3 regions of the Paenibacillus sp. J23TS9 genome follow, and region 3 is predicted to be linked to each of the others. Evidence: riboswitches for the same ligand, from Rfam matches in the RefSeq annotation. Region 3 holds a riboswitch; each other region holds the start of a gene.

Region 1 (3,940 bases), on a different contig from region 3:
TGGCGGCTTGCTGAGCCAGCTTTTCTGTTAATGCGCCGATACCAGGGCCGATTTCCAAAGCTCCCTTGGAGGAATCAAGGCCTGCAGCCTCCACGATGTTATTTAGTATATTCTGGTCAATCAGAAAGTTTTGTCCCAGGCTTTTCTTGAATGAAAAACCATGTCGCTGAATAATCTCCTTCGTTCGCCTCGGTGAAGCAATTCCATCCATACCGTTCATCCCTAAACTTCCCCTTCCTGTTCCAAGTGGGCTAACGCCTGTGCAAACTCCTCACGGGTGATTTGAAAAATTGCCAGCCTCTTGTGAAACTGCTTGCCGTTGCAATATCCGATTCCAAGGAGGTTCCCCATGATCATCCGTCTGCGGGACGCGTCTTCATGCACCAGCAGACCCGCGGCCATCAGGTCCTCCATATCTACTTGACTCTCAGCGCCTTCATAAGATGTGTGTACGCGGGAGAGTGCCTTTCGTATCGCCTCAGGCGAGGCATTCTCCACTCCGATGTCGCCTTTGCGCGTTGCATCCACTTCCGGAATGAAAGCATGCTTGCAGCCGGGCACTTTGTTTGAAATGATTTTGCGGATCCGTTCGCCGGCATGGTCAGGGTCTGTCAGTACAATGACTCCCCGGCGCTCCTGTGCCAGAGCAATCCGCTGCAATATCCGGGCATTAATCGCCGAGCCTCCGGTTTCTATGGTATCGGCTTCCACCGCCCGCTTTATGGCTACGGTATCGTCCCGTCCTTCCACAACTATGACTTCTTTTATCATGACCCGATTCTTCCCTTCCCAAAAACTCATCCGTCCGTGTGTCAAGCGTTTTTCGGACATCCAAACAACAAAAAGAAGAGGAATGCTCCTCTTCTTTAGCATGACATTTTCATGATCATAATACTATAACATTAGAATGGCATTGTAAAACCAAATTAATTCAGCTCCGGCTTCACCGGACCAATCACATATACCTTCAGACCAGACTTGCGGCCAAAGCTGTTGGCACGCTTCACGGAGTCATAATAAATATCGATTTTATTGCCTTTGATAGCACCGCCCGTGTCTTCAGCACGGCGGAAGCCTACGCCTTCGATGTACACCCACCAGCCAAGCGGAACCACACTAGGATCCACGGCAATGGTGCGGCCTTCTGTTACACGCGTTCCCGTAGCTGTACGGGTGCCAATGCCTGGCTCGCCGGCAGAATAGGCCGTCATGGAGACATGAATCAATTTTTTATATGAGAAATCAACACCGGCCTTGCTTACACGGTTATTGCTGGTGACGGCCTTCTTGGTTTGGGCCGTGCTTGCCGACTTAACGGCTGCTGTCTTTACGACAGCTTCAACCGGCCTTTTCTTGGTGCCTACAGCAATGACTTTATCCAGCGTTTTCGTTTGAACTTCTTTACCCACCATACGCATGGAAACCATTTTGCCATCATGATATACCTTCTCGATATGCTGCACCATTACGCCTGGCGTACCTTGTTGGACGACACGCACCTCACCTGCTGTCAGGCTGGGATCTGCGGTTTTGATGACGCGGAAAGGCAGACTTTCATGACGGTCTACGACCTGTTTGTTGATGCGCACGATCCGAATATCCGTTTGGCCAGTAACAGGCTCCGTCAGAGCAGGAGTCACTTTGTCTGTCTCCTTCAGCGACACACCCATCTCCTTCAGGACTTCGCCAACGGTGTTACCGGTTGTATTCAAATGCTTTGTTGCTCCATCAGCCGTCAGTTGAACCGATACGGCACGATCGATTATCACTTTATCTCCATCCTGAAGCGACCCGCTCAGCGGCATGGAAATCTGATCCTCCGGTCTTAGACTGACAGATTGTTCTTCCAGCATTTCTTGTAATAATGATTTATGGGTCTGTATCGATTTGATCTGACCGTCTACCACCAAGTACACCTGCTTGCGTGTTTGCGTGTTCACGAGCAGCATAATCATGATGGTGATCGCGATTGAAACGATAGCTGCAGTAGAGATCTGGCGCAAATTCTCATGCTTCCATCGCAATGCGTAAGACATGCTGGAGATTTTGGAATCATGGGTCTCCTCTTGTTGGAAAATGCCCACTTTCTCGATCCTCCTTCATAGCCTCGCCATTTTAGAGTTACGCATGAATGACTTTGACGCGGGCTATACTCAATTTTTTACAAGAACACACAAGGATCATGCGCTCTTGCACCATGAACCTGTCTTTTTTTCATGATTTGTCACCTCCTGTTATACAACAGTATGATGACGCCCTCTCCTTTATTCAAAACAAAAGAAGCCGGGTAAAGAGCTTACGAGGACTCTTTCGTGGCTTCCCTAGATGTCAGAATGACGGAAAAGTAAATGCACGAATACCTCTCTTTATTTGCGCTTACGGGGTTAGCTGTCGGGTTTGGACGAAAGAGAACCGCCCTATCTACGCGAGTCCGCTCATGGCGGCCTGCATTGAATTCACCCCAAAGACCCTGAAAAGAAATCAAATACATATCGAGCTTTATTCCGGATTACGAAATCATCATCACTCTATGTATCGGTTCCCCCGTTCTTTCGAAAGACGAAAGACTCAGCGAGACTGGTTCATGGAAACTGCTGAAAAGGAAACCTCTTACAACAGCTCAAGCTTACTGACAAGATGATATCCTGTTTTGATGCATGTTGTAAAGCGGGAATCAACCACGTTTATTTGAATATATGGTTAAAAATTTGTAATATTCATCGTTTTATTGGTTAAAATTCTTTAATCCTTCGCTCATGCTCGTTTTTTCCACTGTTTTTCTCCCGTTTTCACACAATTCCAAATCGTTCCAGTGCATTTTTGGTTGTAATTTGGGCGATTTCTTCCAGATCCACCCCTTTAATCTGAGCTGCTGCCTCGGCAACCAACCGGACATGGGCAGACTCATTTCGCTTTCCACGGAAAGGATGAGGTGTAAGAAAAGGGGAGTCCGTTTCAATCAGCAAACGGTCCATCGGAACCTGGGCAAGCACCTCTTTGGGCTGTCTTGCATTTTTAAACGTGATGGGTCCTCCGAAGGAGAGATGAAAGCCCATATTGAGGCATAATTTGGCCGTTTCCCAGCTGCCGGAGTACGAATGCATCACACCCCCGACTTCACTGGCCTTCTCTTCACGCAAAATTTTAACGATATCCTCATGCGCATCCCGGTTATGGATGACAATCGGCATCTTCAGCTCACGGGCGAGACCAATCTGCTGACGAAGAACATGATGCTGAATTTCCTTGGGTGAAGTGTCCCAGTAGTAATCAAGTCCGATTTCGCCAATGGCGACGACCTTCTCATGACTGCATAAGGATGCAATCCACTCCAGATCGCCTTCCTTCATGGTAATCGCATCCTGGGGATGCCAGCCGACGGCCGCATATATAAAATCATGTGTCTCTGCAAGTTTCATGGTGGACGGGATCGTCTCCCGATTAAAGCCCACGTTAATCATTCGGCTGACGCCGGCATCCAGCGCCCGCTGGATCGTCTCTTCGCGATCTTCGTCGAACTGCAGTGCATCGAGATGTGTATGTGTGTCGAATAAATTCATCGTTGTAACTCCCTTCATGTGCAAAGCATGGCTATGCATCCTCATGTTATTTTGTCGTTATCGCTTAAAAATATGGGATATCGAGTCGGGTAGGGAAGAAATGACGTCCTTCAGCTTCGACCCCGGATAATATAAATGGTATTTGCCGCGATGAATGCCACTGATGGAACGGACAATATCCGACACCTCCGAAATTTCACGCAGTCGTTCCTCACGGTCGAGCAGGAGAATCTGCTTCTGGCTGGAATCATCACCGGGACGAAATACATCGTACGGAAGATCCGTCGGAAAATCAATTTCGAGATCATATTCAGGATTCAGACCCACCTGCTTAAACTCTCTTCGGATCTCATCGATCATCTCTAGGTCTACAGATTCAA
Region 2 (3,940 bases), on a different contig from region 3:
TCAATCCGCAGCTTGTCAATAAATTCATGGATTTCTGCCCGAAAACGCGGACCTGCATTTAATGTGGGAAACGCCTTGGACAACAACGGAATAAGCTGCTGGGCCATGCGGCTTCCCTCTTCCGTTGTACGCTTCTCACCGTCTTTTAGTTGAATCCCGTCCCGTTCATGATACTGGCTGAGGCTGAACATCGACTGCAGAAAATAAATCTCATCGCAGGTTAGCTCAACTTGGTAACGCCGCATCAGCTTTTCGGCGAGGCGATTGATCGGCCCGTAAAATACATTATGCTCCCATGCGTAGCTTCCGCCGTTCAATGAGACGCCATGCCCGCCCCGAACCCTTTCCAGTACAATGGCCAGCAAAAAAGATAAATTGCGCTTGGAATTCAAAAAATAGATCATCCCGCTCTCCTGCTCGATCTCCGTCACCCAACCGTCCAACTGCCGTTCGTCCATACCGGGAAATGGCCAGCCCTCCGTTGGGTACGCCTCGGTAAATAACTTCCATAAAAAATACCGGACATGAATCTCGCTTCCTTTGAGGGTGGGTGAGGAATACGTCATTCGCAGATGAAAAGGGCGAAGTTCATCCCGATTGAGATGTATGATCCACTTTTTAAAGGACGAGAAGCTCATAAAAAGAGCTTCGGCCATTTCTTCGGCGGATCTCTTCCCGTTATGCGCAAGAACAAGCTGCATCAGGCGGAAATAGGAAGTTTCCCTGAAAAGAGCCGCCAGGACTTCGCGGACGGTCGCACCATGCCTGTCGCGGTGAAAACTGATCCCTCTCCCTCTCGACACCTCCACATGCATGGATTCGGGGAGCAGCGGAGCGGCCTCCTCCACGATTTTCTTGATGGATTTGCCGGATACACCCAGCTCCCTTTCAATCTCCGCAAGCGTAAACCAGCGTTCTTCCCGATCCAGCATGCCCAGCAGCGACTTTAATTGTCTGTATTCCTTATTCATTCCATCACCTGCATCCCAAATTCAGACCAACTGCTTTTCCATCCTGAAAATGCGCTGGTCGATCAAAAAGTCAAGCAAAACACGGTTGAATTGCTGAGGCTGGCACAGATGGCTCGGATAAATGGCATCCTCTATGACAGCCTTCTGCGCACAGGCGAATCTCTCCGCCGCCTTGTTCATCTGCTTGACAAACCATTCGCTCTGTCTGCCAGCCACGCATAAAATAGGCATCCTCAACCGGGATGAATTCGAATCGATGTCGATTTTCAGCAATGCCATCCGCTGTTTGATCGATTCCGTCGGCCGCTTGTGGAACAGTTCATCCCTTAATATGCTGTACGCAGGTACCCAACGATTATACGTCACCCGCAGCGAACGGAGGAAAAATTCGGCAGGAAGATAATAAGACAACCAGCTGCATGCTTCGATAATTTTCCAAATACCGTTTTTTGTCCCAAAAGGACCATAAGGGCCATAAAAATAGCTGTCCACCAGAACAAGCGCGTTAACTCTATCCGGGTGGGACGCTGCAAATTTTTGCACAAGCAGACTGCCGCTCGAGCAGCCTACCAAGGTAATCTTAGGGATATTAAGCTTTTCGAGCAGTTCAGATAAATCTTTACACTGGGTATCTATAATGTCCTCAACTTCCACATTTAATTTCCCTGAATTCCCGTAGCCTCTTAAATCCAGCACAATGACTTTAGCCCTTTTGCTGAAATATTCGACCTGCGGCTCAAACATATGGTGAGTCGAAAGATGTCCGTGAATAAAGACGATAGGCACGCCGCTGCCATGTGTCTCATAATATAATGTTGTTCCGTTCACTTGGATGTTGGGCAACTTCCTTCTCCTCTCTACCTAGCATGATGTACATAATGCCTTCCTTCAGACAGATAAAAAAACAACAAAAAAAGAAGCATCGAAAAGAGGACCTCTCTTCAATGCTTCTTTGGGCAAGACTAAAAAAGCCTTGTTCAAAAATGCATATATACAGGTTGCCTCTCTTTAAACGCTTGCGAGGTTAGCTGACGGATTCGGACTTAAAAGAGTAGCCCTACTCAAATGCATGAGATTCACCCCATGTGACAATGTTCATAACATCATCACGGCCGGTTCCCCCGCTTTCCGCTATCCAGCGGAAATTCAGCGAAATAGACATCGATTCAATTTGCGCACAGAAAAACACAGAGCGGTTACCCTGTGCTTTAAGTCTAAAAATTCACAGTTTCACTCCTCTCTCATAGCAACGCTTACGAGGTTAGCTGACGGATTCGGGCAGTGAGAGTTGCCCTACGGAACCAGTCATGTCATTGACAAACCTGATCCGATTCACCCCTTGCAGTGACATCATCCCGTACTCTGACAGGATAATCGCTCAATGCTGTTGTGGTTCCCCCGCTTTTCACAATGAAAACTCAGCGTAATTCAAAGACGTACCTTTAAAATTGTTAATAATGAACTGAATATACGCCTGAGCAGGCGAACTGTAAAGCATGGGTAATACAGAATTCGGGGCTATTTTGATACCTTTGATTGAATACCCATCACTTATCCGGTTTTGTCATTCAATTGCTTCCTTTATCTCTATTTCTCTTTTGTTTATGTTCCTTGTGTATCCAAATCACAGCATTATGGCAAAATCCACTGGCAGTATTTCTAGAAAACCTATAAAAAAACCGCCTTCTGAAGTGTTTTCAGTGGCGGTTTTCATGTTTTTTACTACTTGTATCGTAATCTTACTTATAATAAAGTGCTAAATCTTTAGGCACATTAAACGATCAACTTTTGGGGGCAGGAAGGAGACAATATTCGGTTTTCACCCTAAAGTCAAACTACTTTTTTTTGCTGAACCATAGCCGATTCTTTAATTTGAAAATTCCCCGACAGATATAATCCCAAAAGCACAATTACGGTGGCGATGACACCATACCATGTAATGGGTTCACCTAGTACAATGGCAGCAAGGATATAGCCTGCGACAGGATTTAAAAGCAGCCAGTTATTTGCTTTGACGGCATCCTGCTTTAACAAATAATACCAGATGCTCATACTAATAATTGAGAGACCGAAGACAGACCAAAGAAGGTATTCTACAAGATGGATATCCAGGTTGATAGGCTTACCAGACTCTAGGAAAAGAGTTGGGATCAATAAAAGAATGCCTCCGATGAATACCTGCCACGCGTTTATCACTAGGTTAGGCAGCTGTAAATCAGCTTTTTTGAAAATGAGGCTTCCAACAGCCATAGAGACCATCGCAAAAGTAAGAAACAATATGCCGCTTAGGGTGGCATGACTGCCAGTCAATGACGGGAAAGTCGCAATGAACAGACCAATGACGGAAACTACCATACCCACCCACTCTTTCGGCCGAATGTGTTTTCCCATGAAAATCAGAGAAAAGAGCGCAAAAAGGAAAGGGTTGATCGGGAGAAAGAGATTAAATATTCCAGCGGAAATGGTCCGAAGAGCCAAATTGCCTAACCCAACAAACAACGTGGTATTTAATAAACCCATCAAAATTAAAAACTTCCATTCTCTTTTGTTTGGTAAAGTATATTTCCCCTTTTTAAAGCCGTAAATATATAGCAGCAGCAACAACCCGGCGATAAGAAAACGCAATGTCGCTAATGTTAATGGGGGCGCTGATAGTAAGCCGATTTTCATAATAATAGCTCCAGATGAATATAAAATAGTAAAAATTATACCTATTAGCAAACCTTTCAAGCTCATGACGATTAACCCTTCTCTCTTCAGTAATCTTTACTTCATATGTCCACTTACGGTCCTTCTCCCAAAGCACCTCCATCCTCTGACGCATGATCAAACCATCCTTCCCAAATGAAAAGCGTTGTTGTTACCGCTATATAATATGATGTATACTCGAATTATAATAGTACGCATAATTTTATAATATAGTATTAAAAATCAAACTATTGGAGGTGTAGGGGCTTTTGGGCGATCAA
Region 3 (3,940 bases):
GGAGTACATACGTATGGGACGAATGTGATCAATCCAGCGTCTTATTATCCGAAAAAGAAAAAGAGTTTATTAAGGAGTATATCAGTTTTACCCGCTATAAAAAACAACAATCTTTTGATCAATAACGTATTTTATTCTGATGAGAAACCGTAAGGCAGGACTTGTCATTTTGATGCTAGTGAGAGCGGGTCCTGCCGTCTATACATTGAATTTTCAGGATAGCTATTTACATTTTCGGGCTGTTGGTATATAATAAAAAAGTTGCTGAAAAAGTTATCACTGCGCGGTAGTGGTGGAATGGCAGACACGCTATCTTGAGGGGGTAGTGGGCGTATGCTCGTGGAGGTTCGAGTCCTCTCTACCGCATTTATAGTAAGAACACGAAGAAGATCCTTGCTCCCGCAAGGATCTTTTTGTTTTTTCAGCAGATATACGAAATTATATGCCGCTCGTTGTTTTTAATTGGAAGAAGAATTCCCGATCAGCTTTTTAATATCCTCTTCAATTTTATCCGGTGTCGTTTGTGGTGCGTAGCGCTTAATAACCCGCCCTTGTTTGTCGACCAGAAATTTAGTGAAATTCCATTTGATCGCCTTGGAGCCCAGTACGCCAGGCGCCTTTTCGGTGAGATGCTTGAACAGCGGATGGGCGTTATCGCCCTTGACATCGATTTTCTCGAACATGGGAAAGCTTACGCCGTAATTGACTTGGCAAAACTCCGCAATTTCCTCGCTGCCTCCCGGCTCTTGATGCGCAAACTGGTTGCTGGGAAATCCGAGGATTTCAAAATGCTGATCATGAAATTTTTCGTACAGCTCCTGAAGCCCCCGATATTGGGGAGTCAACCCGCACTTGCTTGCCGTATTTACGATAAGCAGCACTTGATCCTGATAGTCGGATAAAGGTTTTTCCTTGCCCTGCAACGTGCGGGCATGATAGTCGTACACAGACATTTTCCTTCCTCCCTTCCTTATATCTTATACAACTTAATTTTATACAATGAATCAATTCATTTCAATCTTACGTATCGATCAGAACAATGAAACATAAGCCTCAGCCAAACTCAGCAGAGGGCTGGAATCACCTTAATATCCGTTTTCAGGGCATGGCTGCCTGACTGCCGGTTGGAGCAGCTGTTTTTCAACCGTTTGCTCGCTCTGGCGCTGCTTCACGTCACTTTATGAAAATACAGTGTTCATTGACAGAAAGAAGAATGGAAGGCTCTAATCCGTTTAATATAAACAGGTGAAATAGAGAGGATACGAGAGCCAAAAGGAGATATAAACTTTTGTAAGCGATAACCTGAGCTGAAATGATCTTATTTTAAGCGATAAGCGATTTCACACCACCTTTACACTAATTGCACGCGGGTGTATGATTCAAATCGTAATTCAAGACGTTTCCATTTTTGAATCGCTGAATTTTCACTCTCTTTATGGGTGGGAATCGGGGGAACCAATCGCGCGTACTCCAGTTGTCCGGTGTGAGAGTCGGAGACAGGTGATACCGCAGGGGTGAATCCTGTGACCGGATGCCATGGATCCGGGCGCGGGTAGAGCGACTCTCACCGCTCGAATCCGTCAGCTAACCTCGTAAGCGTTGTTTGAGAGAGGAATGATGAAACTTGTGATCGATATCTATCGACCACAGGGGTTCAGTTAACCTCTGTGGTTTTTTATAATATCAGAAAGTATAAACTACAGAGCCATTACTTCCTGATATTGCAAGAAAAATTTCCGCTAATCGCGGTCTGTCTTCTGTGAAAGTACGTCAATTGACGTTTTTCTTATTGCCAAAATGCATGAAATGCAAAAAAATATAACATTTGAATGTCTTTAACGCTTAATTCCGGCCCAGGGCCGGAAGCGGGGGAACCAACAGCATCATATGGCTTTAGGCATATGAGGCAGGGGTGAATCCTTCCGTCCCGTAATGGGACAATGAGGATGGGCGACTCTCACGCCCTAATCCGTCAGCTAACCTCGTAAGCGTATAGGGAGAGGCAGCATTTGTCGTGAGCATATTTTCATGGCTTTCTTTCGTCATGAACTTGTAGGCCGCGGGAAAGGTCCTCTTTCCCTGCGGCCTATTTTATGTTCAGACAATCTGCCAGAAGGAGGAGCACAAAGTCGTGGATGAGGAACTCATCATCGTTACAGCGCCGAACGAGGTCGGACGCAATTTTATTAAGCTTTTGATCTATCTCAAACGGCCTTTCGCCGTGCTTACCAATAGTCTGAAAGAAGAACGCGAGCTTAGAAAGCTTGGAGCTTCGCAAATCATTCGGATCCACACCAACAACACGGTTGAGTGGGTCGTTCCTGAACAGAGGATCGGCCGGATCTTTATTTTTGAGAACAGTCTCAATTTAACATGCCGCTACCTGCAAATATGCCGGCCGTGGACATCGCGTCCCATATACGTGATCACAAGGGCGGATAATTCTCCGGGGATTTACCGGGGACTAGGAGCGAATCACATCATTCATACGTTGAACGGCGAGGTTGGATTCTTGCTGAAATAGTGCTTATTCGGGAAAGAGAAGGGAAAATGTGAAGCCATGATGGACTTTCTGATGATTTTGACGCTTGCAGGGGTATTTGGTGTCTTTCTGCTATTCCTAAGATGGTGCGGCCATGTCGTGGATGGGGGAGGGGAAGACAAATGATCGTTGTTATGGTACTGGCGCTGCTCGTATTCATCTATTTGGTCTATGCCCTGATCCATCCGGAACGATTTTAGAAAACCAGCCTTGAAGAGGAGGAAGCAATTTTGGATATCCTGCAGATTTGTATCGTTATCGCTGTGCTGCTCCTGCTGGTTAAACCGGTAGGCAGCTATATATATCACGTATTCTCCAATGAGGCGAACCGTACGGACAAAATTTTTGGAGCCGTAGAAAAGCTCTTTTATAAGTTCATCGGTCTAAAAAACCGCTCCGGCATGAACTGGAAAAAATACGCTCTCAGTATGATTGCGACCAACATCATATTGGTGGCCGTCAGCTATTTGATTCTCAGACTGATGGGAGGGCTGCCAGTCAATCCGAATCAAACCGGAAATATGGAGGCCAGCCTGTCCTTTAATACCGTCATCAGTTTCATGACCAATACGAATCTTCAGCATTACAGCGGCGAAAGCGGCATGTCTTACTTCGGCCAGATGATCGTCATCACGATGATGATGTTTACGTCGGCGGCTTCCGGTCTGGTCATTGCCATCTCATTTATGCGTGGGATCACCCGCAGAGGAGGCGGGATGGGTAACTTTTTTGAAGACTTCGTAAAGGCTCATACCCGCGTATTTCTGCCGCTCGCGATCATCGTTACGCTGGTGCTGGTGGGACTGCAGGTACCGCAGACGCTGGAGCCTACCGTTACTGTAAACACGCTTGGCGGTGCAGTGCAGCACATTGCCATGGGGCCTGTAGCGTCCCTGGAGTCGATCAAGCATCTCGGAACGAACGGGGGCGGATTTTTCGGCGTGAACTCGGCGCATCCCTTTGAAAATCCGCGTCCGCTGACGAACGTAATTGAAATATTGAGCATGTGGACGATTTCGGCGTCGCTGCCTTATACCTTTGGGCGGTTTGCGAAAAACCGCAAGCAGGGCTGGATTGTTTTCTCGGCCATGATGGTGCTGTTCGCAGCTTTCCTGTGCCTGACCTATTTTTCGGAAAAAAGCGGCAACCCGCTAATCAATGAGCTTGGCATCAACAGTACGCAAGGCAGCATGGAGGGCAAAGAGGTCCGGTTCGGCGTGGCGCAGTCCGCGCTGTTCACGACCGTCACGACGGCGGCGACGACCGGCTCGGTCAATAACATGCATGATACGCTGACGCCGCTTGGCGGACTTGCTCCACTGGCGGAAATGATGCTGAACGTCGTGTTCGGAGGCAAGGGTGTAGGTTTCGTCAATATGATTATGTATGCCATTCTGG

What was found. Region 3 has a riboswitch for cyclic di-AMP ahead of KJS65_RS22835 (hypothetical protein). Riboswitches for the same ligand answer to the same signal wherever they lie in the genome.
Region 1: linked by a shared signal. The riboswitch ahead of KJS65_RS28570 (resuscitation-promoting factor) and the one ahead of KJS65_RS22835 (hypothetical protein) in region 3 are both predicted to bind cyclic di-AMP.
Region 2: linked by a shared signal. The riboswitch ahead of KJS65_RS14355 (alpha/beta fold hydrolase) and the one ahead of KJS65_RS22835 (hypothetical protein) in region 3 are both predicted to bind cyclic di-AMP.

Annotation. Positions count from the first base shown of each region.
Region 1 is NZ_BOSG01000009.1:11,156-15,095, reverse strand. It holds gene rsmA (16S rRNA (adenine(1518)-N(6)/adenine(1519)-N(6))-dimethyltransferase RsmA) at 1-220, opposite strand, end outside; gene rnmV (ribonuclease M5) at 223-771, opposite strand; gene KJS65_RS28570 (resuscitation-promoting factor) at 927-2,084, opposite strand; cyclic di-AMP (ydaO/yuaA leader) riboswitch at 2,358-2,584, opposite strand; gene KJS65_RS28565 (TatD family hydrolase) at 2,790-3,560, opposite strand; gene KJS65_RS28560 (HD domain-containing protein) at 3,618-3,940, opposite strand, start outside.
Region 2 is NZ_BOSG01000001.1:3,058,943-3,062,882, forward strand. It holds gene KJS65_RS14350 (AcpB/EbpR/MafR family transcriptional regulator) at 1-971, opposite strand, end outside; gene KJS65_RS14355 (alpha/beta fold hydrolase) at 993-1,814, opposite strand; cyclic di-AMP (ydaO/yuaA leader) riboswitch at 1,969-2,133, opposite strand; cyclic di-AMP (ydaO/yuaA leader) riboswitch at 2,207-2,405, opposite strand; gene KJS65_RS14360 (DMT family transporter) at 2,802-3,707, opposite strand; gene KJS65_RS14365 (winged helix-turn-helix transcriptional regulator) at 3,929-3,940, shown strand, end outside.
Region 3 is NZ_BOSG01000004.1:267,967-271,906, reverse strand. It holds gene KJS65_RS22850 (helix-turn-helix domain-containing protein) at 1-125, shown strand, start outside; tRNA gene KJS65_RS22845 (tRNA-Leu) at 284-366, shown strand; gene KJS65_RS22840 (glutathione peroxidase) at 459-953, opposite strand; cyclic di-AMP (ydaO/yuaA leader) riboswitch at 1,405-1,615, shown strand; cyclic di-AMP (ydaO/yuaA leader) riboswitch at 1,830-2,007, shown strand; gene KJS65_RS22835 (hypothetical protein) at 2,132-2,524, shown strand; gene kdpF (K(+)-transporting ATPase subunit F) at 2,626-2,742, shown strand; gene kdpA (potassium-transporting ATPase subunit KdpA) at 2,773-3,940, shown strand, end outside.